4 regions of the Pseudoduganella sp. GW821-FHT12E03 genome follow, and region 3 is predicted to be linked to each of the others. Evidence: predicted binding sites of a transcription regulator. Region 3 holds the regulator's gene; each other region holds the start of a gene.
The links. The regulator FNR, encoded in region 3, switches genes on or off when oxygen is low (the NO sensors DNR and NnrR bind a similar motif). The targets are predictions, from matches to a motif close to TTGATNNNNATCAA.

Region 1: a site for FNR is predicted at 3,776-3,789, ahead of AC1RRC_RS25485 (MBL fold metallo-hydrolase RNA specificity domain-containing protein). Genes of this name have one in related genera too.
Region 2: a site for FNR is predicted at 4,300-4,313, ahead of AC1RRC_RS25520 (bacteriohemerythrin). Genes of this name have one in related genera too.
Region 4: a site for FNR is predicted at 2,227-2,240, ahead of AC1RRC_RS03700 (XrtA system polysaccharide chain length determinant). Genes of this name have one in related genera too.

The regions. Positions count from the first base shown of each region.
Region 1 is NZ_JBXAQJ010000011.1:61,914-69,118, forward strand. Features, by position in the region: gene AC1RRC_RS25470 (hypothetical protein) at 120-293, shown strand; gene AC1RRC_RS25475 (potassium channel family protein) at 293-1,093, shown strand; gene AC1RRC_RS25480 (cation-translocating P-type ATPase) at 1,208-3,706, shown strand; gene AC1RRC_RS25485 (MBL fold metallo-hydrolase RNA specificity domain-containing protein) at 3,889-5,247, shown strand; gene AC1RRC_RS25490 (universal stress protein) at 5,503-6,345, opposite strand; gene AC1RRC_RS25495 (universal stress protein) at 6,398-7,205, opposite strand, start outside.
Region 2 is NZ_JBXAQJ010000011.1:71,852-79,056, forward strand. Features, by position in the region: gene AC1RRC_RS25505 (ribose-phosphate diphosphokinase) at 1-38, shown strand, start outside; gene AC1RRC_RS25510 (nitroreductase family protein) at 70-708, shown strand; gene AC1RRC_RS25515 (sensor domain-containing protein) at 647-3,739, opposite strand; gene AC1RRC_RS25520 (bacteriohemerythrin) at 3,792-4,220, opposite strand; gene AC1RRC_RS25525 (diguanylate cyclase domain-containing protein) at 4,429-6,405, shown strand; gene AC1RRC_RS25530 (response regulator) at 6,555-6,950, shown strand; gene AC1RRC_RS25535 (acetyltransferase domain-containing protein) at 6,937-7,205, opposite strand, start outside.
Region 3 is NZ_JBXAQJ010000002.1:825,772-832,976, reverse strand. Features, by position in the region: gene AC1RRC_RS07340 (response regulator) at 1-57, opposite strand, end outside; gene AC1RRC_RS07335 (sensor histidine kinase) at 54-1,553, opposite strand; gene AC1RRC_RS07330 (helix-turn-helix domain-containing protein) at 1,633-2,358, opposite strand; gene fnr (fumarate/nitrate reduction transcriptional regulator Fnr) at 2,386-3,189, opposite strand; gene chrA (chromate efflux transporter) at 3,332-4,678, opposite strand; gene AC1RRC_RS07315 (hypothetical protein) at 4,984-5,244, shown strand; gene AC1RRC_RS07310 (DUF4214 domain-containing protein) at 5,288-6,391, opposite strand; gene AC1RRC_RS07305 (FAD-dependent oxidoreductase) at 6,501-7,205, opposite strand, start outside.
Region 4 is NZ_JBXAQJ010000001.1:944,986-952,190, reverse strand. Features, by position in the region: gene AC1RRC_RS03705 (XrtA-associated tyrosine autokinase) at 1-539, opposite strand, end outside; gene AC1RRC_RS03700 (XrtA system polysaccharide chain length determinant) at 556-2,133, opposite strand; gene AC1RRC_RS03695 (EDSAP-1 family PEP-CTERM protein) at 2,267-3,181, opposite strand; gene AC1RRC_RS03690 (N-acyl amino acid synthase FeeM domain-containing protein) at 3,407-4,147, shown strand; gene AC1RRC_RS03685 (FAD-binding oxidoreductase) at 4,144-5,784, shown strand; gene prsT (XrtA/PEP-CTERM system TPR-repeat protein PrsT) at 5,789-7,205, opposite strand, start outside.

The sequences.
Region 1 (7,205 bases), on a different contig from region 3:
GTGATCCCTGACAACAGATTCGCCATGTCCCACTACACGGTGTGTCCGGATTACCCTCTGCCTGAACGCATGCCTGGCAGCCATACTGTTGTCATGGTTCAGCGATAGAGGGGGCGATCATGGATCCCAAGCAAGAAAAACAGGAAGTGCCTGGCACGATGCACCAGGCCAAAATGCGTGAAGTGCAGGTGCCGCGCAGCCAGGAGCACAGCCGCGAGCGCATCCGGGAGTTGTTGGGCTGGAATATGTTGCTACTCGATACCATGTCGCGGCCGTATTCGACCGCAGACTGATGCGCTGGAGCACGGTCGGCGCGGCGCTGGAATTGAAAGCGATCAAAGCCATGACGTCCCTTGATTGGCGCAAGATGACGCAGTCACTGCTGCCGGCAGCGTTACTGCTGACGATACCCGGTTTCTACCTCGTGCTTGATGGGACCACGCCGTCCTATCGGATAGCGGGGCAACTGCTGTACGGCCTGGCGGGGGCGCTTTGCACCGCCCATTTGTCAATGCCAGCCCTCTGCCACGAGCGGCATCAGGTGCGGCATTGGCGCCGGATCGACTGCCTTTTACTGGTTGCCATCACCACTTCCATCTGGCCATCGGCGCCGCCATGGAGTGATACGGAATGGTTGTTGCGTTTGCTGGTATGCGTGGTAATCTTCATTCGCCTGGTTTCGCTGGCAATGCGGCATGTGGCGCCACGGCCGCTGTTGCGGACCAGCATAGCGTCGCTGGGCATGCTGCTCGTCGCCGGGGCGGGATTTTATTGGCTGGAGCCGCATGTCCATAGTTTGGGCGATGGCCTGTGGCTGGCCTTTACCACTGGCGCAACCGTCGGCTACGGCGACATCGTTCCTTCCACGCCGGCCTCGCGTGTCTTTGCCGGTTTTATCGTTCTGCTGGGCTATGCGGTATTGTCACTGGTCACGGCCAGTATTGCCGCCTTGCTGGTGGGAGAGGATGAGAAACGGATCCGGCGCGAACTGCATGCCGACATGCGGTTGCTGCAGCACCAGATAGGCTTGCTGCGGGAAGAGATTGCCGCGCAGCGCGAGTCCGTTGCCGGGCAGCGTACGGAAAATGAATGACGTGCTGGCGCATGCGTTGATTTTTCTCGGTTATTCGAAGCAATTTGATCCCGGTCAACAATTTCCACTGTGCGGATGACTATGGTGGCAACTTCAACGGGCCGGGAGCTGACCATGGAATCGCCGGAACTGACCGGATTATCGACGGAAGAGGCGGCGCGCCGCCTGGCTGACGAGGGACCGAACAGCCTGCCCGCGCCGCGCAGCCGGTGGGGCGCCCTCGTCCTGCGCACGGTGCGCGAACCGATGTTCTTGTTGCTGATCGGCGCCGCCAGCCTGTACCTTGCGCTCGGCGACCTGCACGAAGGCTTGCTGTTGCTGTTGATGGTCGGCATGACGGTCGGCTTGACGCTGTTCCAGGAGGGCAAGACCGAGCGCGCGTTGCAGGCTTTGCGCGAACTGGGCAGCCCGCGCGCGCTGGTGCTGCGGGACGGGCAGCCGGTCCGCATTGCGGGCGGCGACGTGGTGCGCGGCGACTTATTGGTGGTGGCCGAGGGCGACCGGGTGGCGGCCGACGCGGTGCTGTTGCGCGCCAATGGCTTGCGCGTCGACGAATCCCTGCTGACCGGGGAATCCTGCGCCGTCGCCAAGCAGGCCGGCGCCGCGCCGGCGGAGCATGGCGCGCCGGGCGGCGACGACTTGCCTTACCTGTGGTCCGGCACCCTGGTCTTGCAAGGCGACGGCATTGCGCGCGTGACGGCGACCGGCGCCGGCACCGAGTTGGGCAAGATCGGGCGCAGCCTGCAGCGGCTCGACAGTGAACGTTCACCCCTGCAGCGCGAAGTGGCGCGCCTGATCCCGCTGATGGCGGGCGTTGGCCTGGTCCTGAGCCTGCTGGTCACCGTGCTGTATGGCTTGCGGGATGGCGCCTGGATGTCGGCCATCCTGGCTGGCATTGCGCTGTCGATGTCGCTGCTGCCGGAAGAGTTTCCCGTCATTTTGACTGTGTTCCCCGCCATTGGCGCGTGGCGCATGGCGCGCGGCCAGGTCTTGACGCGGCGCCTGTCGGCCATCGAGGCGCTCGGGTCGATCACGGTGCTGTGCACGGACAAGACCGGCACCTTGACAGAAAACCGGATGCGCGTCGAGCAGATGCACGCCGATGGCGTGGTGTTGCAGGTGGCGGAAGGGGCGATGCCTGCGGCGTTTGTGCAACTGGCGCGCCATGCGTCGCTGGCGAGCCAGCCGTGCCCGTTCGATCCGATGGAAACCGCGTTTCATGCGCTGGCCGGCACGAGCGCGCAGGGGGAACCATTGCGCGTCTATCCGCTGTCCCCCGGGCTGGCTGCCATGTCGCTGGTGTGGGCCGATGGCGGGCCGGGTACGGCGACCGTGGCCGCCAAGGGCGCGCCGGAAGCGATCGGCGCGCTGTGCCGGCTGGGACGCGACGAATTGGCGGCCATGCGGGCCGCGGCGGACCGCATGGCTGAACAGGGCTTGCGGGTGCTGGCCGTCGCCCGGGCGCGGCATGAGGCGGCCAGCCTGCCGGAGCGGCAGGAGGGTTTCAACTTCCACTACCTGGGGCTGATGGGATTGGCCGACCCCTTGCGCAAGGAAGTACCCGCCGCGCTGGAACAGTGCCGCCAGGCCGGCATCCGCGTCATGATGATCACCGGCGATTATGCGGTGACGGCGGCCAGCATCGCCCGCCGCGCCGGCCTGGCCTGCGGCCAGGTGCTGACCGGTGACGAGGTCGATGGCCTCGATGAACCGGCATTACGCAGCCGGCTGGCGCAGGCCACGGTTTGCGCCCGCATCAAGCCGGCGCAAAAGCTGCGCATCGTGCAAGCCTTGAAGGCCAATGGCGAGATCGTGGCGATGACGGGCGACGGCGTCAACGATGCGCCGGCGCTGAAGGCGGCGCACGTCGGCATTGCCATGGGCGGACGCGGCGCCGACGTGGCCCGCGAGGCGGCGGCGCTGGTGCTGATGGATGATCATTTCGCGTCGATCGTGCGCGGCATCCGCCTGGGGCGGCGCATCTTTGCCAATATGCGCAACGCGATGTCCTACGTGCTGTCGGTGCACGTGCCTATTGCCGGCATGGGGCTGCTGCCGGCGTTGTTTGGCTGGCCGGTCTTGCTGTATCCGATGCATATCGCCGTGCTGGAATTGATTATCGATCCGGCCTGTTCGCTGGCGTTCGAAAATGCGGCGTCCGACGCCGAGGCCATGCGCCAACCGCCGCGCAAGCCGTCGGCGCCGCTGCTGGACCGGTTGACGGTGCTGGGGGCGCTGTGGAAAGGGGCGATCGCGCTGGTGGTGGTGGGCTGCGGCTATGTGGCGGCCATGGCGGCGTGGCCGGAACCGCAGGCGCGGGCCGCCGGCTTTGCCTTGCTGGTGTTTGCCAACCTGGCCCTGATCCTGTCGAACCTGTCGCACCGGCGCAGCGTGCTGGAGGAGTTCCAGACAGGGAACCTGGTGCCGCCCGTGGTGGCGGGTGTGGTGGTGGCGTTGCTGCTGCTGGTGCTGTATGTGCCGGCCCTGGCGGCGGCGTTCCGGTTTGGCCAGTTGCCGCTGGCCGGACTGGCGACGATGTTCGGGCTGGGCATGGTCAGCCTGCTTGGCTACGAGACGGTCAAACGCGTGATGGCCGCCCGCCGCGCCGTGTAGCGCGGCGGGTGGCGCATGACGTCAAATCGTGCTCCGCCAACCACCGTTCAATTTGTTTCTCCCCATAATTTGATCCAGGTCAAATTGCCTGGCTGACTTGTGTGTTCCCCGGCGGTATTGTGGGTGTGAGCGGAGCAGGGCGGCCAATCCGGTTGCCGCTGCACCCGTGGAAAGGAATTGCCATGAAACTGACCTTCCTGGGCGCCACCGGCACGGTAACCGGATCGCGCTACCTGCTGCGCAGTGGCGCCGACATGATCCTGGTCGATTGCGGCTTGTTCCAGGGCTATAAAGCCCTGCGCTTACGCAACCGTGAAGCACTGCCTGTATCGCCGGCGCAATTGTCCGCGGTGTTGCTGACTCATGCGCATCTCGATCACAGTGGCGCACTGCCGCTGCTGGTGCGGGACGGTTTCCGTGGTCCCATCTATTGCACCCAAGCCACGCGCGACTTGTGCCGCATCTTGTTGCCGGACTGCGGACGGTTGCTGGAGGAAGAGGCGGCGCATGCGAACCGGCACGCGTACAGCAAACATCAGCCGGCGCTGCCGCTGTATACCGAGGCCGACGCGCTAGCCGCGCTGGAACTGCTGACGCCGGTGGACTTCGGCCGCCGCTTCGCAGTGGGGCATGCTTTCCATGCGCGCCTGCGGCGCGCCGGGCACATCCTGGGGGCGGCCGGCATCACGGTCGAAGCGGACGGCGTCAGCGTGACATTTTCCGGCGACCTGGGACGTCAGCACGATGTGCTGATGGCGCCGCCGGAGACAGTCGAACGCAGTGACTACCTGGTGATGGAGTCCACCTATGGCGACCGCCTGCACGATCCTGAAGATCCGGCCCGCCTGCTGGCGCGCACCATCCGCGAAACCGCCGCGCGTGGCGGCGTGACCGTGATTCCGTCATTCGCGGTCGGGCGGGCCCAGAACCTGCTGTATTACATGCATCTGTTAAAGGCCAGTGGCGATATCCCTCCCGTGCCGGTCTTCCTGAACAGCCCGATGGCCGCCGACGTCACCGCGCTCTACCGACGCCACCGCCACGACCACCATCTGACGCCGGCGCAGTGCGACGCGATGTGCCACGCGGCCACGATCGTCAACAGCCCTGCCGAATCCATCGCCCTCAATCAGCGGCGGGTGCCGATGGTGATCATCGCCGCCAGCGGCATGGCCACCGGCGGGCGCGTGCTGCATCACCTGAAAGCGTTTGCGCCGGACCGCCGCAACACCATCCTGTTTGCGGGGTTTCAGGCGGGCGGCACGCGCGGCGCCGCCATGGTCGGCGGTGCGCCGAGTATTAAAATCCATGGCGAATATGTGCCCGTGCTGGCCAACGTGGTCCAGATCGACAATTTGTCGGCGCATGCTGACCAGGGCGAGCTGCTGGCCTGGCTGGGCGGCTTTGCGGCGCCGCCCCGGCGCCTGTTCCTGACGCACGGCGAACCGGATGCGGCTGAAGCGCTGCGCCGCCAGATCGGCGAGAAGCTGGGTTGGAACGCCGAGACGCCAGCCTATGGCGCCGAAGTGGAGTTGGTATGATGGCGCCGGGGATCGGCGCAGGGCGTCATGCCGCCTTGCTGGCGGAACGCATGCTGAAATTGCCGGTGTCGGTATAGCCTCGGCACCAGCATGATGCCGAGCACGTTGGTGCGCGCTGCCGGAGTAAGGTGTTCCATGCTGCCCCTCAATATGGATTGTCCGTGGATGATGGGTTTCCCGCAGCGCCCAGGTGGACTTCGCCGGGCGGCGGCAGGGGACAAGACCGATTGACACCAACATGGACCCGGTAGGATTTCAGTGCGCCAGCAGCACCGGTACGGTCATGGTATTGAGTACGGTGCGGGTGACCCCACCCAGCAGGATTTCCCGGTAGCGTGCATGTCCGTAGGCCCCCATCACCAGCAGGCCTGCGCCGATGCTGTCGGCCAGGGCCAGCAAGGCCTCGCCCACGTCGCCATCGGTGGCCTGCCGGACCACGTTGACATGGACGCCATGGCGGGCCAGGTAGAGCGCGATATCGGCGCCCGGTTCGTCGCCATGTTCATCGGCCCCGCTCGCCGCATCAAACAGCGCCACCGTCACGCCGGCAGTATTGACCAGCAAGGGAAGGGCGCCCGTGATGGCGCGCGTGGCTTGGCTGCTGCCATCCCAGGCCACCAGAACCGGTTTGCCGGCCGGCTGGAAGGCGCCGGCGAACGGGACCACCAGTACCGGCCGGCAGCTGTTGAGGATGACATACTCGGGCAAGTCTTGCAGCAGCGCGCCGGTGGCCGGATCGTCGCGGTCGGCCTGGCCGACGACGAGCAGGTCGGCATAACGCGACTGCAGCGTGAGCCCGCCATAGGCGTCGTCATCGACCAGCCGGTGTTCGCATGACTGTACGCCCAGCCGTTCGGCCAGGGCGGCGTGGCGGTCGAGCGTCACCTGTGCGCTTTGCCGCGCGCGCTCGGCAAGGTCCGGGCGGATGAAATCGCGCGCCCCGCCGTCCTTGCCACGGTAAACGAAGCGTGAAATACCGGTCATGGCGGCGCACACCAGGTGCGCTTGCTGTTGCTCCGCCAGTTGCGTGGCCAGCTCCAGGCGGGCCGCGGCGCTGCGCGCATTGTCGGCGTGCAGCAGGATAGTCTTGTATTGCATGGCATTCTCCCCAGGTTCAATCGCAGGCCGGCCGCATGCGCGGGCGCGACGGTTAGTGCGCCATCAGCACCGGCAGGGTCATGGTGGCGAGCACGGTGCGGGTGGCGCCGCCGAGGATTTTTTCGCGCAGGCGGCTGTGGCCATAACAGCCCATGACCAGCAGGTCGGCGCCAATGGTGGCGGCCAGCGACAGGATGGCGTTGCCAGCGTCGATCGGTGTCGGCGAACGCATGACTTCGACCTTGACGCCATGCCGCGCGAGATACAAGGCGATGTCGGCGCCCGGTTCCTCGCCGTGCGCGTCGCTGCCCACCTCGGCGTTGAACATGGCCACGGTGACCTGCTCCGCGCGGCGCAGCAGCGGCAGCGCCGCCGTGATGGCGCGCACCGCTTCCAGGCTGCCGTCCCAGGCGATCAGCGGACGCTTGCCGCAGGACGGGAACCGGCCCGCATAGGGCACCAGCAGCGCCGGCCTGCCGGAGTGCAGGATCACGTGCGCCGGCAAATCGAGCAGCAGGCCACCCTCGCCATGGTCGTCGGGATTGGGTTGACCCAACACCACCAAATCGGCATAACGCGCCTGCAGGCACAGCCCGGTGTATTCATCGTCATTGTGCAGGCGTGTTTCGCTGGCCGGCATGCCGGCCCTGGCCGTGACGTCGCTAAACCGGGCGAGCGCCTGGTTTGTGCGTTCCGACGCATGGCGCACACAGTCCGCGATGATCAGGCCGCTGCCTTCGAACATATTGACGGATGACATCTGCCTGGGAACGCCCGTCATCGCGACGCCGACCAGGTGTGCGCTCTCTTGCAGCGCCAAGCCGGCCGCCAACTGAAAGCGTGCGGCGGCATTCTCGGCA
Region 2 (7,205 bases), on a different contig from region 3:
TGGCAGATGCGGCCCGGCAGTTGTGCGCCGCACGCTAGTGGCGCCGCGTATTGCCAAAGGAGCCTGACCATGGATAACCGATATGAACACCGTTCCGACATGCCGCTGATCGGCCGCGAAGCGCTCGAATTGGACGCGGACTTCAGTGCACTGGGCATCGCGCTGCGCGATATCCTGTTGCTGCGCCACTCCCAGCATGCATTTGCGCCGGAGCCGGTGCCGCAGTACCGCTTGTCGCGCCTGCTGTGGACCGCATGCGGCTGCAACCGTGACGGCGCCGCGTTGCGGACCGCGCCATCGGTCTGCGGCGGCGCGGCCATCGATTTGTATGTCGCCATGGCCACCGGCTTGTACCGGTTCGACGCCGCCGGCATGGTGCTGATCCGGTGCGGCGACGCCGACTTGCGCGGCGCTGGCGGGCATGACGGGCCCGCAGCGCCACTGGAGCTGATTTATGTGGCCGACCTGGCGCGCATGACCGGCGTGCCGGCGCCGGACCGGCTCTGGCAGGCGGCGCTCGATGCCGGATTCATGGCACAGAACGTCAGCGTGTTTTGCGCCGCCGAAAACCTGGCCACCAACATGCAAGTGCCGCCGGAGCGCGCCGTGCTGGCGCGGGCCATGGGACTGGAGGGGGGCGCCTGTGTCATCCTGCGGCAACCGGTCGGGCTGCCGCGCAATGCGCCGCCCCGGAGTCCCTGGTTGTAACGTTGCACGCAACCGCCATCGATGCCGGCGCCGTTTGGCGCGCGGCGCACCATTCCACCAGCCGCTCCGGCGCCATCGGACGGGCAATGCCGTAGCCTTGCGCCGCTTCGCAGCCCAGTGCGCGCAGCGCGTCGCAGTGGGCTGCCGTTTCGACGCCTTCGGCCACCACATCGCGCCCCAGTGCATGGGCCAGGCGGATGACGCCGGACACGATGCCATAGTCGTTGCGGTCCTCCAGCATGGTGCGCACGAAGCTCTGGTCCACCTTCAGGGTGTCGACCGGCAGCTTGCGCAGGTAAGTCAGTGACGAATACCCGGTGCCGAAGTCGTCCAGCGCGAACTGCACGCCGAGGTCGCGGCAGGCGGCCAACACCAGCATGGCTTGTTCCATGTCTTCGATGGCCGTGCTTTCCAGGATTTCCAGTTGCAGGTCGCAGGCGCTGATCGTGGGCTGGCGGGCCAGCGCCGCGGCCAGCGCGGTACTGAAACCGGGCGCCAGCAACTGGCCGGCGCTGACATTGACACTGACGGGCAGGTGCAGGCCGCCGGCATGCCATGCCGCCATCTGCGCCAAGGCGGTGTCGATGACCCACGCGCCGACCTCGAGCTCCAGCGGGGTGCCCGTCAGGTGCCCCAGGAATTCCCCGGGGGGCACCAGGCCGCGTACCGGATGCTGCCAGCGGATCAACGCTTCCGCGCCCGCCACCGCGTCGCTGCGCAAGTCCACCTTGGGCTGGTAATGCAGCGTGAACTCGCCGCGCTGGTGCGCCAGGCGCAGGCCCTGCAGGGCCAGGTGGTGCTGCTGCGCCAGGCGGTCGCTTTCCGGATCGAACAGCTGGTAGCGGTCGCGCCCGTTTTCCTTCGCCTGGTACATGGCCTGGTCGGCATGCCGCAGCAGCGCATCGGCGTCGCCATTGTCATCCGGGTAGCGCGCCACGCCGATGCTGGCCGATATGCGGGCCATCGTGCAACCCAGGTCGAGCGGCGCCCGGATGGCGGCCAGCACGCGGTCCAGCGCTTGCGCGCATTCCCCGGGCGTGCCGGCATTGGACATCAGCAGCACGAATTCGTCGCCACCGAGGCGCGCCAGGGTATCGTCGGCCCGGATCACGGCCGACAGCGCCCGCGCGATCTGCACCAGCAGCCGGTCGCCGGCGGCCTGGCCCCAGCGCTGGTTGATGTCCTTGAATCCGTCCAGGTCGAGCAGGCAGACCGCCAGCGAACTGCCGGTGCGGTTGGTGCGCTGGATCGCATGGTCCAGGCGGTCGGCCAGCAGCCGGCGGTTGGGCAAGCCGGTCAGCGGATCGAAATTGGCGACGTGATCGAGCTCGGCCTGGTGCGCCTTGATGTGGCTGATATCGGAAAACACGCCAATATAATGTTCGATGGCGTCGTTCTGGTCGCGCACGGCGGTGATCGTGAGTAATTCGGGATAGACCTGTCCATTTTTGCGTTTGTTCCAGATTTCTCCGCGCCAAAAACCATTGTTCAGCACCGCCTGCCACAGCTCCCGGTAAAACGCCTTGGTATGGCGCCCCGATGCCAGCAGGGCAGGATGGCCGCCGATGACCTCGACGGCGGTATAGCCGGTGATGCGTTCGAAGGCGGGATTCACCCGGGCAATGTGCAGCGACGCGTCCACCACCATGATGCCTTCGTGGCTGCTGGCGAAGACGGTGGCGGCTTCACGCTGCATCAGCTCGAATTGCTTGCGTTCCGTGATATCGGAAATGGTTCCCGCCATGCGCAGCGCCGTACCGTCAGCCTGCCTTTCCACGACTTTGCCGCGGGCCTTGACCCAGGCGACAGCGCCGCTGGTGTGAACGATGCGGAAGTCGATATCCACGTCCGGCAGCAGGCCGCAGCGGTGGTTGTACAGATGTTCGCGCAGGGGGGCGGCATCGTCCGGATGAACCGAACTGATCAGCCGGTCCAGTGCATCAGTGCCGGGGGCAATGCCTGTCAGGCGGCTGATGCTGGCGGTTTGGAACAGCGTATCGTCGCGCAGGTTCCAGTCCCAGACACCGTCGCACGTGGCGTCGATCACCGTTTGCAGCCGCTCCTGGCTGACATGCAGGGCGTGTTCGGCGCGCTTGCGTTCTGTAATGTCATGCGCGATACCGAACAGGCCAAGCACCTGCCCGGCGCTGTCGGTCACCGGGCCCTTGGTGGTGAGAAAAACCAGGGCGCCGCCCTCGGGCATGGTCAATTGTTCTTCCACGGTGTGCAGCTTGCACTCCGCCATCACGGCGCCGTCGCGGGCGTGCAACTGGGCGGCGGCATCGGCCGGCAGCAGTTCGGTGTCGTCGCGGCCGATAATGTCGCTTGCCGAACGCCCCAGGTAGCGGGCGGCGGCGGTATTGACGAACACATAGCGTCCCGCGCTGTCCTTGACGAAGATCGCGTCGGAGGTGCCGGAGACGACGCTGTCGAGCATGCCGCGTTGTAATTCGGTTTCCCGCAGCGCTGTGCGCAGCCTGGCGCATAGCGCGCTGACCAGCACACCACTGAGCACCAGGAAGGCCAACTGCAGCGCGTGGGTGTCCTGGCGGGCGACGGCTCCGGCGCCCGCGGCGGCCAGCGCCGCCATCCCGGTGGACAGCAGCCCCGGGCCGAAACCGCCGAACGCCGCGCAACCGATAATCCCGGGCATCAGCAGCACCAGCGTGGTGTACTCCATGCCGGCCGCGCCGGGCAGGTGGCGCCACATGGCGATGGTGGTCAGCATCACGGCGGCGGCACAGCCATAAGGCAGCAGGCGATGCAGCGGGCGCGCGGCCGGTGTGGGGGGCGCCGCCTCGATCCGCGCCGTGGCGGTGTGCGGCGCGGGTACCGCGCCCAAGGCAAAATACAGGGCGACCGCCGAGGCGCAAACAAAGAATATGCCTTTCGCGGTGGCCAGTGCGGTGCCCGCGCCGGCGTCGGTGGCGAACCGCAGCAAGTCGTCCGACAGCAGGATCCAGGCTGTGGCGGTGGCGACGTAGAGCGCGATCGCGCGGGAGATGAAGCGGCTGCGGCTGTTCAATACCATGAGGGAACCCTGGTTGGCGGTGGCGGCGTGGCCGGAAGTGCCGGGAGGACGGTCAGGCGCAGGAACAATCGCGCACGTGGGCTGGCGCAGGCCCGTTCGTGGCCACTGTTAACGCCACCGCCAGCGCCATATCCATGGTGACGATGTGCGCTTCGAGCCAGTCGGACAGGTCCAGTACCGTGCCGCGCAGCGGCGCGGGGTCGCCGCCTTCGAACGCGGCAATGGCATGTTGCAGCCGCTCCAGTACCTTCAGGTGCTCCGCCCGGTGCACTTCCAGCGCGTAATAGCCGGCCGCTTCCATCAATTGTTCTTCTTCCGCAAAATCGCGCTTCAGGCATGCCGCCAGGGTGGCGCAACCTTCCGGAAACTCGCCCTCAGTCAGGTGGCGCAGGCGCGCCAGCAAGTCCAGCAGATCGGCGTGGGCGTGGTCGATGGCGGCGATTCCCAGCAGGAACGGTGAAGCGTGGTGCGGGTGGGGCATGATGAATTCCTTTGTGCGCAATCCTGCGCGGGAGATGAAGTTGTGTTCGCCAGTGTTGTGCGAAGTGCGAGCAAATTCTTTGATGTAGATCAAATTCCTCCGGCTTGAAATAAATATCGCGGCGTACTGCCACAGGGGCGGACCATGCGGCTTCCAGTGCCTTGCAAGATGGATGACAATAGTTGTCGACGGCAGGAGGGAGGTGTCGATGAGAACAGTATTACGGGCGGTGCGGCATGCAGTGAGGGGCCTGGTCCGTGCGCCGGAGCGTTACAGTCGGTTGGGCTGGCTGCTGTGCCTGGCCTTGTTGCCGGGACTGGCCACCGGCTGCATCTTCATTGCCACGTTGTACCTGGGCGGCCGGGCGCAGGCCGAGCAGGAAGCGTTGCGTTCAGCGCGCGCCATGTCGCAGTTGTTCGATGGCGAGATCGCGACCCGGCTGGCGCGGCTGGAAGCGCTGGCCACGTCGCCTTCGCTGGCGGCGGACGCGCTGGGCGCTTTTCAGCGCGAAGCGGTTGCTGTCGCGCCTGAAGGCGCCCCCCTCATCCTGGCCGATGCCGGTGGACAGCAGTTGATGAATACGCTGCGGCCGCCGGGCAGTGTGCTGCCGCGCAGCGGCGCGGCGGACGCGCTGCGGCAGGCGCTGGCAACGGGAAAGCCCGTGGTATCGGGTTTGTTCATTGGCGCCGTATCGGGAAAGCCCCAAGTGGCGGTGCTGCTGCCGCTGTTTCGGCCAGGCCGCGCGCCGCGGGTGCTGGTGCAGGGCATACCCGCCGTATCGCTCGACAGCGATTTTGCGCGCCTGCTGCCGGGCGCCGGGCGCGTGGCGGGATTGCTGGACCGCAGTGGCCTGGTGATCGCCCGCAGCGCCGCGCCGGAGTTGTATCGCGGCAAGCCGGCCGTGCCAGAAGTGCGGGCGGCGCTGGCGCTCGCGCCCGAAGGCATGCTGGCGACAGCGACACTGGAGGGCGTGCCGGTATTCGCTGCCTACAGCCGCTCGGCGGCAACCGGCTGGGCCGTGGTGGTCGGCGTGCATGAGCGGGCCATGCTGGCTGAAGTGTTCGGTGGCCTGGGATGGGCCGGGGCGCTGGTCGCCGGCGCGCTGCTGGCCGGGGCGATGCTGGCCTGGCGCCTGCATCGCGACGCGCTGCGCGCGCTGCAAGCCCTGTCCAACGCGGCCGGTCAGGCGGAGCGGGGCGTGCCCGGCGTGCGCGCCGAGGTCGGCGGTCCGCGCGAGTTCGCGCAACTGGCCTTGCAGTTCAACCGCATGCAGATGGCGTATGAACGCGCCAGGCGTGACCGGCAATTGGCGGCCAGTGTGTTCAGCGCCACCTCGGAAGGCATCCTGATCGTCGGCGCCGACCTGCGCATTATCGAGGTCAACCGCGCGTTCCTGGCCATGAGTGGTTATCAGCGCGATGAGTTGCTGGGCCGTAGTCCGCGTATCCTGCAATCGGGGCGGCAGGATGCGGCGTTTTACGCCCGCATGTGGGACGCGCTGGACCGTGGCGGCAACTGGGAAGGGCAGATCTGGGACCGGCGCCGCGACGGGGCGCTGTTCGCGGCCTACCTGTCGATCAGCCGCGTCGATGGCCCGGATGGCCAATTGAGCCATTATGTCTCGCTGTTCACCGATGTGACCGAGCAGCGGATACGCCAGGATGAGATCGAAGCGCTGGCTTTCCGCGATCCGCTGACCCATTTGCCGAACCGGCGCCTGCTGCATGACCGCTTGCAGCACGCCATTGCCGGGCAGGCCCGTGACGGCGCCTTGCTGGCAGTCTGTTCGCTTGACCTGGATGGCTTCAAAGCCGTCAACGACAGCCAGGGACATGAGGCCGGCGACGAGGTGCTGGTGGCCGTGGCGGCACGGCTGCGGCAGGTCGTGCGCGCCCACGATACCGTGGCGCGGCTGGGCGGCGATGAATTTGTGCTGTTGCTGGTGGACTTGCCGGACCCGGGCGAGGCGCGGGAAATTGCCGGCAGGGCGCTGACCGCGATTGCCGCGCCTGTCGTGCTGGCGGGTGGCGCCAACGCCAGTGTGTCCGCCAGTATCGGCATCGCCTATGCCCCGCTGGACGCGCGGGACGGGGAGACGCTGCTGCGCCTGAGCGACAGCGCCATGTATTGCGCCAAGCGGCGCGGCCGCAACCGCTATGTGTTGCATGGTGACGAGGCTGCCTGATGAGCCTGCCAACAAACCGCAGGTGCACACCGCTGCAAGCCCCCTTCCTACAGCGCCTGCGTGCAAGCGCCTACATGCGGCACGAGCGATCCGCCCTAAGATGGACTGCCTGGCCGACAGACATGGCGGCGGGGCGGACCGGAGGCAATATGTCGCAGCGCGCATTATCGCGCCGCGTCCTGGTGGTGGACGATAGCCGGGATGTGGCGGACTTGCTGGTGGAAGTGTTTGCGCAGAATGGACATCAGGCCAGAGCGGCATACAGTGGCGCCCAGGGATTGCTGGCAATCGAAGAGTTCGGCCCGGACGTGGTGTTCCTGGATTTGAGCATGCCGGGCATGAGCGGATTCGAGGTGGCGGTCGCCTTGCGCGACAAGGGGCCGCGTGATTTCGCGCTGATCGCATTCAGTTCGATGGCCGGCGTGGCGGTGAAAGACATGGCGGCCGCCATCGGATTCGACCTGCATCTGGTGAAAACAGCGGAATTCGGCCAGTTGCTGGCCGCGCTGGACACGTTGCCCGGGGCGAAGCTCAAAAGTACCTGACCCATGCCTTGCCGCTTTCCCGCTTGTGGCGGCCAAAGCGTTTCGTGGGCCAATAGAGCGCGGCGGCAAGCAGGATCGCGATCGCCCACACTTGCCACAAATGGCCGAGGTCCGCGCGTGGCACATCGAACAGGAAGGCGGCGATCTTCCGCAGTGCGAGCAATGCATACAGGTGCAGCAGGTAATAGAACAGCGGCGCAGCGCCGAAGACGGCCGCCACCCGGGTGGCCGTTCCATCAGCGTGGTCGAGCCGCG
Region 3 (7,205 bases):
CATGATATCGACCTGGTCGTCCTCGACCAGCAAAATCGGTTTGTTGGCTACTTTCATTCATTTTCCTGAAGAAGGGACGGCCGCACGCCGGCCGGCAAGGTGAACCAGAAGGTGCTGCCCTGGCCTATCACCGACTCGACGCCGACCCGCCCCTGGTACATTTCCACAATTTTTTTCACCAGCGCCAGGCCGACCCCGGTGCTTTCCACGCGGTCGCGTGGCGCCAGGGTCTGGAACAGCTGGAAGATCCGTTCAAAGTGGCGCGCTTCGATGCCGGGGCCATTGTCAGTCACGCTGAAGCGCCATTCCCCGTCCAGTTCGGCCCAGCCCACCGTGATCCGGCCGGCCGGCTTGTCCATGTACTTGATCGCATTCGAGATCAGGTTATGGAACACTTGCTGCAGCCGCGTCGGCTCCATCACCAGGACCGGCATGTCCGGCTGCACCGTGACCGTGATGTGCGGCGGCGGCGCCAGCAAATCCACCACGTCGGCCAGCATGCGGTTCACCTCCACCGCCACCCGTGCCTCCCTGACGCGGCCAACCCGGGAATACTGCAGGATGCCGTCAATCAGCGCGCCCATGCGGTGCACACGGTTGATCAGCAGGCGCATGTGCTCGCGGCCTTCCTCATTGAAGTGCTGGGCGTAATCGGTGGCCAGCCAGTCGGCCAGCGAGCCGATGCCGCGCAGCGGCGCTTTCAGGTCGTGCGACACGACATAGGCGAAATTCGTCAACTCCTCGTTGGCGCTGGTGAGTTCCTGCAACAGCTGGCGGTTTTCGCGCTCGGCTTCCTTGCGCTGTGAAATATCGCGCACCACGCCGGTGAACATGCGACGCGTGCCGAGCCACATTTCCGTCACAGTCAGTTCGATCGGGAAAATCGCGCCATCCCTGCGCCGCCCTTCCACTTCCCGCCCGATGCCGATGATCTTGCGTTCGCCCGTGGCGCGGTAATGCGCCAGGTAGCCGTCATGGCGGTCCCGGTGCGACGGTGGCATCAGCATCGACACGTTTTGCCCCGCGGCTTCCACTTCCGCATAGCCGAACAAGGCCTGGGCGGCGGGATTGAGGCGCTCCATGACGCCATGCTCATCAATGGTAATGATGGCGTCGGCCACTGAATCGAACACCGCGCGCATGCGCGCTTCGCTTTCCTGCAAGGCGGCTTCGGCCTGTTTGCGGGCCGTGATGTCGTGCACGATGGCCAGCACCAGCGGCGGGTCCGCGCTCAGCGGAGACAGGCTGACCTCGACCGGGAATTCGCGGCCGTCGCGGTGCACGCCGGACAATTCAGCCCCCGCACCCATGGCGCGCGGGCGCGGATGCGCGCTGAACCCGTGGCGCAAGCCGGCGTGCGCCGCGCGCAAGCGGGCCGGCACCAGCGTTTCCACCGGTTGCCCCTGCAATGCCCCGGCTTCATAGCCAAACAGGTTGCACAACGCGGGATTGGCCAGCACGATGTGGCCGCCGTGGTCTGCAATCAGCATGGCATCGCTGGCGGCGGCCAGCAGCCATTCCAGGTTGCGGCCTTCCATCACAAAATTATCCAACCCACTCCCCTTGTCGCCAACCCGGCACGTGACCTTTTCGCGCAGAATAGCACGGGAAGGCACGCCGGGTTAAGTGGCGCTACACCAGTGGTTCCTGGCAAACGCCCTCTGCCAGCGCCGCCAGCCGCGGCCCGTCCACGATGGTCAGGTGGCGGCCCGTCAGCGTGATCCATCCCGCTTTGCGGAAGCGCGCCAGCAAGCGGCACACGCATTCCATCGTCAAGCCCAGGTAGGCTCCGATTTCATCGCGCGACATGCGCAGCTGGATTTGCGTGGACGGCGCGCCGCGCGCCGCATAGCGCGCCCGCAATCCAACCAGGAACAGCGCCAGGCGCTGCTCGGCGCGCGCATTCCCCATCAGGAACAGGGAGGCCTGCTGGCGCTGGATTTCACGGCTCAGCGCACGGTGGAACTGGTCCATCAACGCAGGCACCGCCACCAGCAATTCACGCAACCGGTCAAACGGAATTTCACAGATTTCGCAGGTTTCGAGCGCCACCGCGTCGGTGTCATGACAGCCGTCGGCGATCGCATCGAGCCCCAGCAACTCGCCCTCCATGGGAAAACCCGTGAGCTGGCAATTGCCGTGCGCATGGCGCAGCGTTTTCAGGTGGCCGCTGCGGATGGCGTACAGCTTGACGAAAGCGTCGCCCGCGCGGTGCAGGTATTCGCCCCGCATCAGCGTGCGCCGTCCGCCCACGATGGTTTCCAGTTGCGCCAACTCGCCGGGCCGCAACCCGCCGGCCAGGCACAGGTTGCCCATCGCGCATTGGGAGCAGTCCGCCGGGTCCGGGGGCGCCGGCATGAGGCATTCAACGTGCATGACAACCCTTCAGGCGGCGCACGCCTCGGCGGCAATGGTGCTGTCCGCGCCGGGTTCCCGTCCGGTCGACAGGGCTTCCAGGCTGTCGCGGTCATGGAGCCGGATATCGCGGTTGTCGAGCTTGATCCAGCCCTGCTTGCGGAAACGGGCCAGCAGGCGGCTGACGCTTTCGATCGTCAGCCCCAGGTAGCCGCCGATATCTTCGCGCGACATGCGCAACTGGTAGCTGGCGGAGGAATAGCCGCGCGCCGCGTAACGCGCGCCCATGTTCAGCAGGAACAGCGCCATGCGCTGGTCGGCGCGCATACTGCCGCGGAATAGCATGATCGCCTGTTCGCGCTGGATTTCACGGCCCAGCACGCGGTGGAATTGCTGCATCAGCGACGGCGTCTGCATCGCCAGTTCCTGCAAGCGGTTAAACGGGATTTCGCAGACCTCACTGTCTTCCAGCGCGGTGGCGCTGCAGTTGTGCAAGCCCGAACCGATCGCATCCATCCCCAGCAAGTCGCCCGCCATGTGGAAGCCCGTCACCTGCTGCTCACCGTGGATATTGACTTGCGCCGTCTTGAAGTGGCCCAGGCGCACCGCAAACAGGCTGCCGAACGAGGCCCCCATGCTGAACAATTGCTCGTCGCGCGCCAGACGGCGGCGGCGGGCGATAATCTGGTCCAGGCGCGCCACGTCGCTGTCGGCCAGGCCTTGCGGCAGGCAAAAGCGGTTAAAGCTGCACAGCGTGCAATTGACCTTGCCCGATTTGGCGGCTGGCGCCACCGTGCTGGCGTTGGCGGCGGCGATGGGAATCACGGTATTCATGGGCTGCTCCTGTTCGGTGTGCGTTGCACGTCCTCGATGAACACCAGTATCGCGCTCCCGGCGCTGTCACGGTATCGGGCATTGCCATGAGTTAATGTAGGGGATCCGTGACAAGGCCTTGCCGCCTTGGCATGGCGCTGGCTTAACCCAGCGCCAGTTTCACGCCCAGTCCCGCCACCGCGCAGGCCGCAATCACGTGGATCACATTGCGCTTGTAGCGCAGCAGCGCCACCGCGGCCCCGGCGGCAATCACGGCCGACCACGGGTCGAAGCGCCCATGGAACCCCTCCGGCCACAACACGTGGTAGCCGAAAAACAGCGCCAGGTTCAGGATCACCCCGACCACGGCGGCGGTAATGGCGGTCAGCGGCGCCGTGAACTTAATGTCGCCATGGGTCGACTCCACCAGCGGGCCGCCGGCCAGGATGAACAGGAACGAGGGCAGGAAGGTGAACCACGTGACGAGCGCGGCGGCCGTTGCCCCCGCCAGGAATTGCGCGTCCGGCCCGAACACGGCCTTGACATAGCCGCCGACAAACCCGACGAACGCCACCACCATGATCAGCGGCCCCGGCGTGGTTTCACCCAGCGCCAGCCCGTCGATCATCTGGCGCGGCGTCAGCCAGCCATAGTGTTCGACCGCGCCCTGGTAGACATACGGCAGCACCGCATAAGCGCCGCCAAAGGTCAGCAGGGCCGCCTTGGTGAAAAACCAGCTCATTTGCGTCAGCGTGTGGTGCCAGCCAAAGAGCGCGGTCAGCGCGCCCATCGGCAAGGTCCACAGCGCCGCGCCGGCCACAACGATGAGCGCCAGCTTGCGCCAGCGGAAGCGCGCATGGGCCGGCGGCGGCGTGGTGTCGTCGATCAGCGCCGCGCCATACGACGCCTCGGCGCCGCCATGGCCGCCGCCGCCGCCAATGGCAAACGTGGCGGGCGCCATGCGGCCGCCGATGTATCCCGTCAGCGCGGCCGCCAGGACAATCAGCGGGAATGGCACATCGAAGGCGAAAATCGCAATGAACGAGGCGGCGGCAATCGCCCATAACGCATTGTTTTTCAGCGCGCGCGACCCGATGCGGTGCGCCGCCTGCACCACGATGGCGGTGACGGCGGGCTTGATGCCATAAAACAGCCCCGCCACCACGGACACGTCGCCAAACGCGATATAAATCCACGACAACACGATCAGGATCAGCAGCGATGGCAGGACGAACAGCCCGCCCGCCACGACGCCGCCCCAGGTGCGGTGCATCAGCCAGCCGATGTAGGTGGCCAGCTGCTGCGCTTCCGGTCCCGGTAGCACCATGCAGTAATTGAGCGCATGCAGGAAACGCCGTTCGGAAATCCAGCGGCGGTTTTCCACCAGTTCCTGGTGCATGATGGCGATTTGCCCGGCCGGGCCGCCGAAACTGATCAAACCCAGCTTCAGCCAAAAGGCGAACGCTTGCCAGAAACCGACCGGCGCTGGTTTGACGTGGGAAGGGTGCATCGGATCCATACAGTGATTTGAATTGGAGCAATCTTCGCATTGTACGAAGCGGACCGTATGCCCCATAGAATTATTTCAAATATGCTAATTCCCACGGCAAATAGTCAATGGCATAACCTTTCCGAAACCACATTATTAATGGCCTTGAATCTATTCACCCGAGTAACGTACATCAATTTCCACAAAATACTGAAAAACCGCACTATTCTGCAAAAAAGACCGGCGCACGATTGAATCGGGCCTTTTCGCCGCGTCCAAGAACGCTTAGGATGGAGGACTGCCCTCCTTAAAACTGGTGAATAGCTATGCAGCAACAAGAACATTTTCATATCTATGTCCGCACCATGACCGGCGAACGCCTGGCGTGGACGGAAACCACGACGTCGGATCTGGCAATGGCAGACGAAGCGTATTTGAACCTGATGACGCAACCTGATTTCGAAGGCAGTGATTTTGTCCTGGTGGCCGCGTTCGATGAACGCGTGTTTTGCGTCTATGACTTTTCTGGCGAGCAAACCCAGACCGGCTGGAGCACGGACTGGCTGCGCAACCGCCCGCTCCACTAACAACAAAGGCCGGCATATGCCGGCCTTGTTATTTCACGCTACCTCACCCCCATGGCTGGAATTCCACGCCATTGCTCATGACCCCGACCAGGTTCGCATAGTTTTCCTTGCTCTCGCTGAAATTGGCCAGCACATTGGCAAGTGAATCGCGGTGGCCGTTGAGCACATCGACCCAGTAGTCAAAGCCGGCCTGTTCGGGTGCACGGTGCAGCACATTCCAGTACAGGTTGCTGACGATGCTGGCATTGGTCGCGTTCGCGCCATAGCGCCCGGTGAACTCGGCCGAGTTCACGAAGGCTTGCGACACGTCGGTCAGGCTGGCGCCACGGTCCAGCTGGGCAATCCAGTACCCCAGCCCGGACTTGTCCGGGGTGCGGTTAAAGGCGGCCTGGTACAGCCGGTATGCCTGGCCGCCGGCGCCATCGATATCGAGCGCCAGATCGACGTCGCCGAAATCGAGCCGTTCCACGTTGACCAGCAAATCACTGCCCTCCGCGCCGGCTTTATCGGTCACGCGGAAGCCGCCGCCATCCTTGGCCACCGTGTAGTCGTTGCGGTTGCCCAGGTAATACGAGGAATCCGTGCCCCAGCCGCCATCCAGGAAATCATTGCCCTTGCCGCCATACAGCGAATCATCGCCGCTCATGCCATACATGTCGTCATCGCCCACGGTGCCGTCGAGCTGTTCACTACGCGGCGTGCCGCCGGTCACCGCGACCTTGCTGCTGCCAAGGTCTTCCAGGATGCCCAGCGTGACTTTCTGCTCGCCGCCACGGCTCCCCTGCACCCACGACGCGTCGACGTAATACGTGCCGGTATAGGGCGCGACAAAGCTGACATGGTCGCTGCCAAAGACGCCGCCGCCGTCATCCTCGGCAATCGCCTTGCCCATGTCATCAAATACCAGCAACAGTTTCGGATCGAGATAGCTGCCGGCCGTGATGGAATACACGGCGCCGGCCTGGCCCTGCCAGCTGAACACGGCATGGCTGGCCGCGCCCGCGTAATCCGCCTGGTACAGCGCCGCGTAATCAAACACCGACGTCGCACCATTGCCGGGCGAATAGACCGACAGGGGCAGGCGCGGCGCGGTATTCATTTCAAAATTGGTCAAGCCCGCATACTGGGTCAGGGTGCTGTAGCTCACGGCGTGCCTCCGGAAAAATCAATGTGATGATTGATCTTAATCAGCACTGTTATTGGCCACGGCAACAATTACATTTTGTTTCCAGGGTTACATCGCTTGGCGACCGGATTTACCGCCGCGCATGCTCCGCATCGCCGGGACCGGCCGGGGGCAAGCCTGCCGCGTCGGGCAAGGTGGCCGCCGCCAGCGCCGACGCGGCGGGGCCGTGCAAGACCGTTCCCCGGGTGTCAAAGCGCGAACCGTGGCACGGACAATCCCAGCTGCACTCGCCCGCATTCCAGTGCACCACACAGCCCAGGTGGGTGCAGCGCGCATTGAGCGCATGCAAGCCGCCCTCCGCGTCGCGGTATACCGCGAGTTTGTGCATGCCCTGCCGCAGGATGGCGCCCTGCCCCGGCGCGATTTCCGCCGCCGACTCCACTTCGCCGCCGGTGGCCCACTCGGCATAGTAGGACAGCGTGTTGGCTTGTTCCGCCATGAATCCCTGCATGCCGTGCAGCACCTTGCGCGCCGGGTCATAGAGATCGGTCCAGGCATTGTCGCGCCGCATGATGAGGTCGGCGATGATCATGGCGCCGATGGTGCAATGGGTCATGCCATTGCCCGAGTCGCCGGTGATGACATACACATTATCGTCGTCCGCCGGATTGCGGCCCAGGTAGGCCGGGCCGTCCGCAGGTTCCATGACTTCGCCGGACCAGCGGTACGCCACTTGCCGCGCCATGGGGAAGCGGGCGCGCGCCCATTGTTCCAGTTCATCGTAGCGATGCGCGGGATGGTCATCCTGCCCCACCTTGTGGTCGGCGCCGCCGAC
Region 4 (7,205 bases), on a different contig from region 3:
ACACTGGCTTGCGTCGTCACCAGCAAGGGCGCGGTGTCGAAGAGGATGATGCGGTCCGCATAGCGCGAGGCCAGTTCGGCCAGTAACCGTTCCATGTCGCGGCTGGCCAGCAGCTCGGCGGCATGGTGGTGGGTCTTGCCAGCGGGAAGGACGCTCAAGGTCGGCAGGCTCGATCGGACAATCACGTCGGCGGCGTTGAGCGTGTCATCCATCAACAGTTCCATCATGCCCGGCCCATCCGGTATGCCCAGCATGGCCGGCAGTGAAGGCGAGGCCATGTGGGCATCGACCAGCAAGACGGTGGTATCCCGTTCCATGGCCATGCTCAGCGCGAGGTTCAGTGCGCAAAAGCTCTTTCCCTCGCCATGCGCGGCACTGGTGACGGCAATCAGGTTGCACCGGGCGCCATCGCCATCCCGCAGCTTCCTGAGCAAGGGACGTTTGATGATCCTGAATTCTTCCGCCACCACGGCATGGACCGGCACGGTCGGAACCGTGGCGTTGGCCGGGGCCGGGCGGGGGAAGTTGCCGATGCGCATGATAAGTACCTTCCGGTCAGCGCGCGGGCCATCCAGTGACGCCCGCCATACCATTGCTGGCGACGGTGTACGCCATCAACGCGCCATAGGACAGCAACAAGCCACCGAGCAACGCCGCAAATCCGGCCCGGCTGCGCTGGCGCATTTGCAGCTGGGCGGGTGTCCAGTGCATGGCGATCATGCCGATCACCTGCAGGTGGCTGAAATTGCGTAATTCACGCAAGCTGTCGAAATTCGGCCGGCTGCGGCTGGCCGCCAGCGCGGCAAGCAGGCCGGCGGCCAGCGCCAGCGCCAGCACGCCACTGTTGAGCAGGAGGCGATTCGGGCTGACCGGGCGCGCCGGCAGGGTGGGTGGGTCGATAATGCGGAAGTTCATCATTTCTTGCGTTGAACTGAGGTTGCCGGATAATTTGGCCGCTTCGCGCTTGCTGATGAGCTTTTCGTAGTTTTCCTTGTTGATCTGGTAGTCGCGGTTCAATTGCGCCAGTTGCGATTCCAGTTCCGGGACAGCCTTGCTCTGGCCTTCCAGGCGCGTGTGGCGCACGGTCAGTTCCCGGACACGGGCCCGCAAGGCGGCGGCCTTCGCATCCGCGTCCGTCAGCGCCACCTTGATTTGCTGCAGCATGGGACTGTAGCGGCGGCCCGGATCGTCGGTGGGCGGCGGTTCCAGTGCGTGGTCCGCCCTGCGCTGTTCCAGTTGCGCCAGCAGGCGGCGCGCGGCAATGACATCGGGATGCTGTTCGGTGTACTGCAACTGCAGTGCGTCGAGCGTCTTGTAGATCGCGGCAATGCGCACCTCAAGTTCGGCTTCATCGATGGCCGGCGGCCCTCCGGCGGGCCGTGCCACGGGCGCTGCCGCATGCAACGCCATGGCCGGCACTTGCTGGCGGATCGCATCGCGCGCCTGTTCCGCTTCCAGCAATTCCAGGCGCGCGGTATTGAGGGCATCGGCCGATTGTTGTACTTGCGCGCCATAGTCCTGGCCTGGGCGCGGCAACAGCGCGTTATGCCGCAGTTTGAAGTCTTTGACGGACTCCTCGGCCGCCTGCAATTTGGCTTCGTAGGTGCTGATCTGCTCATCGATGAATTGCACGGCTTTTTCCGATTCCCCTTTTTTTCCCCTGAAACTTCCTTCCACGAAGATCGCCAGCAGCGACTGGACGACATCGCGCACCAGGCGCGGATCGCGGTCGATGTAGGTGATGGTGTATATGTCGTAACTGCCGGTCCCCGCGATGCGGATGCGGCTCAACAATTCTTCCATCCGGATTTCATGATCGCGCGCCGTGGTCTGCCGCACGTCCAGGTCCACCATGCGCATGACGCGCTCGATGTTGGGACGGCTGAGCAACGTGCGGCTCATGATCGCCACTTGCTGTTCGACGTTGGGAACACTGGTCATGCCGGACAACAATGGTTTCAAGATGCCTTGCGTGTCGACAAACACGCGGGCCGAGGTTTGGTAAGCATTCGGGAGCATGGCGACGCCGGTCCAGCCGGCCAGGGCGCAAAGCCAAGCAACCGCGGTGGTGAGCCAGCGGTACTTCCAGACACAGTGGGCGGCGGTCTGCAGTTGCTGTATTAACTCTTCCATAAATCGTCCCAGCAAGATGGGCAGCGCCCGTGGCGGCCTGTGGATCGATTATAGGAAGGGCGCCGTGCCGCCCGGCCCGAGTTTCCACGGGGATTGAGCGGCATCAAGGCAACTCCAGGGGGGAACGCAGCGCTCAGCCGCGGCGCCGGCGGCCCAGGAATCCCATGCCCAGCAAGCCCGTTGCCAGCAATGCCAACGAGGCGGGTTCAGGTACGGCCTGCAGGGTGTTGGCCAGTGAGTTGTGGTTGATGGTGATCTGGTATTCATTGCCGGCCATCAGCATGCCGGTGGTGGCGGAAAACGCGCTGGCGCCCGGGGCATAGATCAGGTCGGCCGGCGCCGCGTGGGTGGCGCTGCGGATACTGCCGGCGTTCAGCGCATTCGGCGCATAGGCCAGTTCAGTGGCGCCGGTGGTGACGTTGAGAATATTGATCGACCAGGACAGCCGGGCATTGGCGTTGGAGACCGGACCCGAGCCGGGCGTGACCAGCGCCCGCGTGTAGGGATTGCCCATGAATGAGACGGTCATGGTGTCGGACGTCCCCATCACAAAGCGGAAGGTGGTCGAGGTGCCGACGTCGGAATTGCCGGACGCCACCGCATTGACCGCGGTGGATGCGTCAGCCCGCGTCGAGGCGTGGGCGCCGGCCGGCGTGGCGCCGATCATGATGGATGAGCCGGTCAGTTTTTGGTCCGCGTGGCCATAGGTGCTGATGATGGGGGGCAGACCGGCAATCGGCGTAAAGGTGTCGGCCGCGATCGGCATGCAGGCGCCCAGGCATTGCTGAGCGACGTTGGGCGGCACGGCGGCCAGGATGGAACGGGAGTCGGCGGCGTTGGCGAATACGCCGTTCAATTGCGCGGTGGCGTGGGCGTCATTGGTGCCGGCCAGATTGGCAAAATTGCCGACAGCGTAATCGGCGCCGGATGCATGCAGCAATTTGAAATCCGTGATGTCCAGGATGGCGGAAGCAAAGGTCGAGGCGCTGGCAGGACCGGCCACGGCGAGGGCGGCGGCCGCCGCCAGCAAGAGTTTCGTGGTTTTCATGGTGTGCTGTTCCTTTCATGGTTGGCCGCATGGCTTGCGGTTATCCCTGTACAGCAGCATCCGTGCCTGCGTTGAAAAGGCCTGTAAAACAGTGGCTTGGCGCTGCGCTGCGCGGCGGGTGCGGTGGATTGTGAAGAAAGGCGACACTGCCGCGCCTATCGTGCCGGCGGCGGGAACTTTTTTGCCGGAGGCCGGTCCAAGTGCCCAAAACCAAAGGGAGGTACTGTGGACAACGACACGATTATTTCTTTTGAAGACAGCCCCGGCATGCGCGAGATGGTCATCGGCGAGGCCGCCCACGACCCGGCGGAAGACCATGAAATCGACCGCCAGGTATTTCATTTGCGCCTGGCGAATTCACGCCGGGAACGGGAGGCGGCCAGTGTGTTGCTGAAAAAAATGTATGGCTGGCGCGGCTATGACGTGGATCCGCACGCGGTGCATGGCCCCAACCGCATTACGCTGTACGCGGAAGCCGGCGGCGCGACGGTGGGCACCATGTCGCTGTGCCTGGATGATCCGGTGCTGGGATTGCCCGCCGACGAAAATTTCCGGCACGAACTGGACCACTTGCGTGGCCAGGGCCGGCGGCTGTGTGAACCATCGCGGCTGGCGATCGACAAGGGCGCGTCGCGGCGCGTCTTTGCCGGCCTGATCCACATCTCTTACCTGTATGCGCGCCACATCCACGGCCATACGGATTATGTGATCGAAGTCAATCCGCGCCACGTGATGTTTTACCGCCGCATGCTGGGCTTCAGCCCTTGCGGCACGCAGCGCAACTGTTCACGGGTGGGGGCGCCTGCCGTGCTGTTGCGGCTGGACCTGGACCATATGGGCGATCAAATCCAGCGTTATGGCGGCCTGATGGAAAAGCATGGCGATGAACGTTCCTTTTATCCGTATTTCTTCCCGGCCAGCGACGAGGCGGGAATCACCGCGCGGCTGATGCGGGGGCAGGGATGAGTACGGCTGCCGGCCGGTTGGCGGAGGCGCTGGCGCAGTGGCGCGCGCTGCTGGGTGAGACGCAAGTGCGATCGGATTCCGCCACCCTGGACGCGTACGCCAGCAGCACCGCATCGTGGCCAGCGCGGCCGGCCGCGGTGGTGCTGCCGCAAAGCCGCGCCCAGGTGGTGGACACGGTCCGCATCGCCACAAGGCACCGCACCGCGCTGTATCCGGTCAGTACCGGCCGCAACTGGGGATATGGCGATGCGTGCGCGGTGTTGCCCGGCCAGGTGATCGTCGATTTATCCGGCATGCGCCGCATTCTCGAAGCCAATGCGGAACTGGGCTATGTGGTGATCGAACCCGGTGTCACCCAGGGCCAGTTGTCGCAGTTCCTTGCCGCGCAAGGCTTGCCGTACTGGCTCGATTGCACCGGGGCCGGCCCCGATACCAGCCTGGTGGGCAATATCCTGGAGCGCGGTTTCGGCCACTCGCCGTATGGCAACCGGGTGCAGCAAGTGTGCGGCATGGAAGTGGTGCTGGCGGACGGCGACATTGCCGCGACCGGCTACACGCATTACCCGCATGCGCGCGCCGCCCGTGCATTCCCGTATGGGCTGGGGCCGTGGATTGACGGCTTGTTCACCCAGTCCGGGCTGGGCATTGTCACCAGTCTTGGTTTGTGGCTGATGCCGCAGTCCGCGGCGCTGGCGCACTTCCTGTGCAGTGTGCCGCGCCATGACGGGGCGGCGGTGGTGGTCGATGCGCTGCGCCCGCTGCGCATGGATGGCACGCTGCGTTCGGTGATCCATATTGGCAATGACTTGCGGGTGCTGTCGGGCGGCATGACATATCCGCGCGACATCGCCACTCGGCCATTGCCGTCGGACGTGCGCGCGTCGCTCTGCCACGCGGCCGGTATTCCTGCGTGGACGGTGTCCGGCGCACTGTATGGCAGCGCACGCCAGGTGGCGGCGGCGCGCCATGCGCTGCGCCAGGCGCTGGCGCCGTTGCGACTGGCGCCGCGCTTCATCGACGAACGGCGGCTGGCGCTGGCCGGCGCGGCGGCGCGCCTGCTGGGGGCGACGCCGGCCGGCCGCAAGCTGGCGGGCCGCGTGGCGCTGGGGCGTTCGCTGTTCAATATGAACCGGGGTGTGCCGGACGGTCGTTTCCTTGCCGGCGCCTATTGGCGGCGCCAGGGCGGCTTGCCGCCCGACTTTCCCGTCGGCGCCGATCCCGCGCGCGACAATTGCGGTTTGCTGTGGCTGTCGCCGGTGCTGCCGATGCGGGGCGCGGACTTGCAAGCGGTCATGGCGCTGGCCGAACCGCTGTTCGTCCGCCATGGCTTTGACTTGTTTGCCACCTTCAGCATGATCACCGAGCGCGCGCTGGGCGGCGTACTGACGGTGGCCTATGACAAGGACAATGCGCAGGAATGCGTCGATGCCCAGGCTTGCTACCATGCGCTGTTCGACGCCTTGATGGCGGCGGGGTATTTGCCATACCGGGTCGGATTGCAGTCGATGGCGGCGCTGGATCCGGCCGGTGATGGCTATTGGCGCACCGTGCGCCGTATCAAGGCCGCGCTGGACCCGGATAATCTCATTGCGCCGGGCCGCTATCTGCCGCCGCCCGGTGCTGTGCGGCCGCCATAGGCCGCTATAGGCCGGCCAGCAGGGCGCGCACTTCCGCCTGCTGCCGGTAGCTGCTGTCGGACTGCAGGCGCTGCAACTGGCGCTTGGCTTCGTTGCGTTCGCCGGCGCGCAGCAGGGCGCTGGCGTAATGGAAGCGGATGTCGCCCGCCTCCGGTGCGCTGTCCGTGGCTTTTTTGAGTAATGGCACGGCGCGTCCGGACTGGCCTTGCTGCGTCAGGATCCAGCCCAGCGTATCGGCAATGGCGGGATTGGCCGGCGCCAGCGCATGGGCTTTTTCCGCGTAGGACAGGGCGCGCTTGTCGGCAAGTTGCTGGCAGCTCCATGCCAGGTCGTTGAGCGCCACCACATGATTGGGTTCGACCGCCAGCACCTGTTCAAAATGCGGGATGGCGGCGCGGTAGTCGGCGGCGGCCACCAGCGTGCTGGCCAGGTACAGCCGGGTGGGCAAGTCGCGCGGATGGGTTGCCAGCCAGTCGGTGATTTGCTTGTGCGCGTCGCCGGGCTTGCCGGTGGCGCTCAGTGCGCGGTGCAGTGAAATCACCAGCGGACCACCCGGTTCCAGTGCGTAGGCCTTGCGGTATAGCGGCAGCGCCAGCGCGGCGCGGGCGCGCGCCATTTCTACATCGCCTTCCAGGCGGTAACCCAATGCGGCGGTGGCGGGGCGCGACTGTGCCGGCCTGGCCAGCGCCAAGGCCTGATCCCATGCGCGCGATTGCGCCAGCAGCCGGACCGCCGTGGCCAGCGCCAGGCCATGATCGGGTTGCAGTGCCAGCACCCTGCGCACCGCGGCCAGCGCATCGGCCGGCCGGTCCAGCGCCATGTGCGCGCCGGCCAGCTGCAACTGCGCGGCGGCGTTATCCGGCTGGCGGCCGGCCAGGTCCGTGTAGCTTTCCAGCGCGCCTTCGGTATCGTGCGACGCCGCGCGGGCCGCCGCCAGCGCGGCCAGCGCATCGGTGCTGCCGGGATTGGCGGCGTGCAGTTTTTGCGCCAGCGCGAGCGCCCTGGGCAGTTCGCCCGCGTGCAAATACCAGCTCGCCAGTTGCACCGCCGGGCCAATGGCGTCGGGAGCGCTTTGATGCGCGCGTTCCAGCCAGCGCCGCGCAGCTTGCCCCTGGCCGCGCTGGGCGGCCAGGTGGCCCAGCGCCATCATGATTTCCGCATTGCCGCCGTCGCGCGCCAGCGCCGCTTCATAACGTATGCGCGCGGCGTCCGGCTGGCCGGCCAGCAGATCGAGCTGGGCCAGGTTTTGCAGCGCGGGAGGGTAGCCCGGTTGCAACTGCAGCGCTGCTTCGAATGCGCGGCGCGCCTGGTCCGGGTCCTTGCGGGCCAGGTGGACGCCACCCTTCAAATTTTGCAGGGCCGGATTGTCTTGCTGCTTTTCCAGCGACTGCGCCGCCGCCAGCGCTTTGTCATAGTCGCCC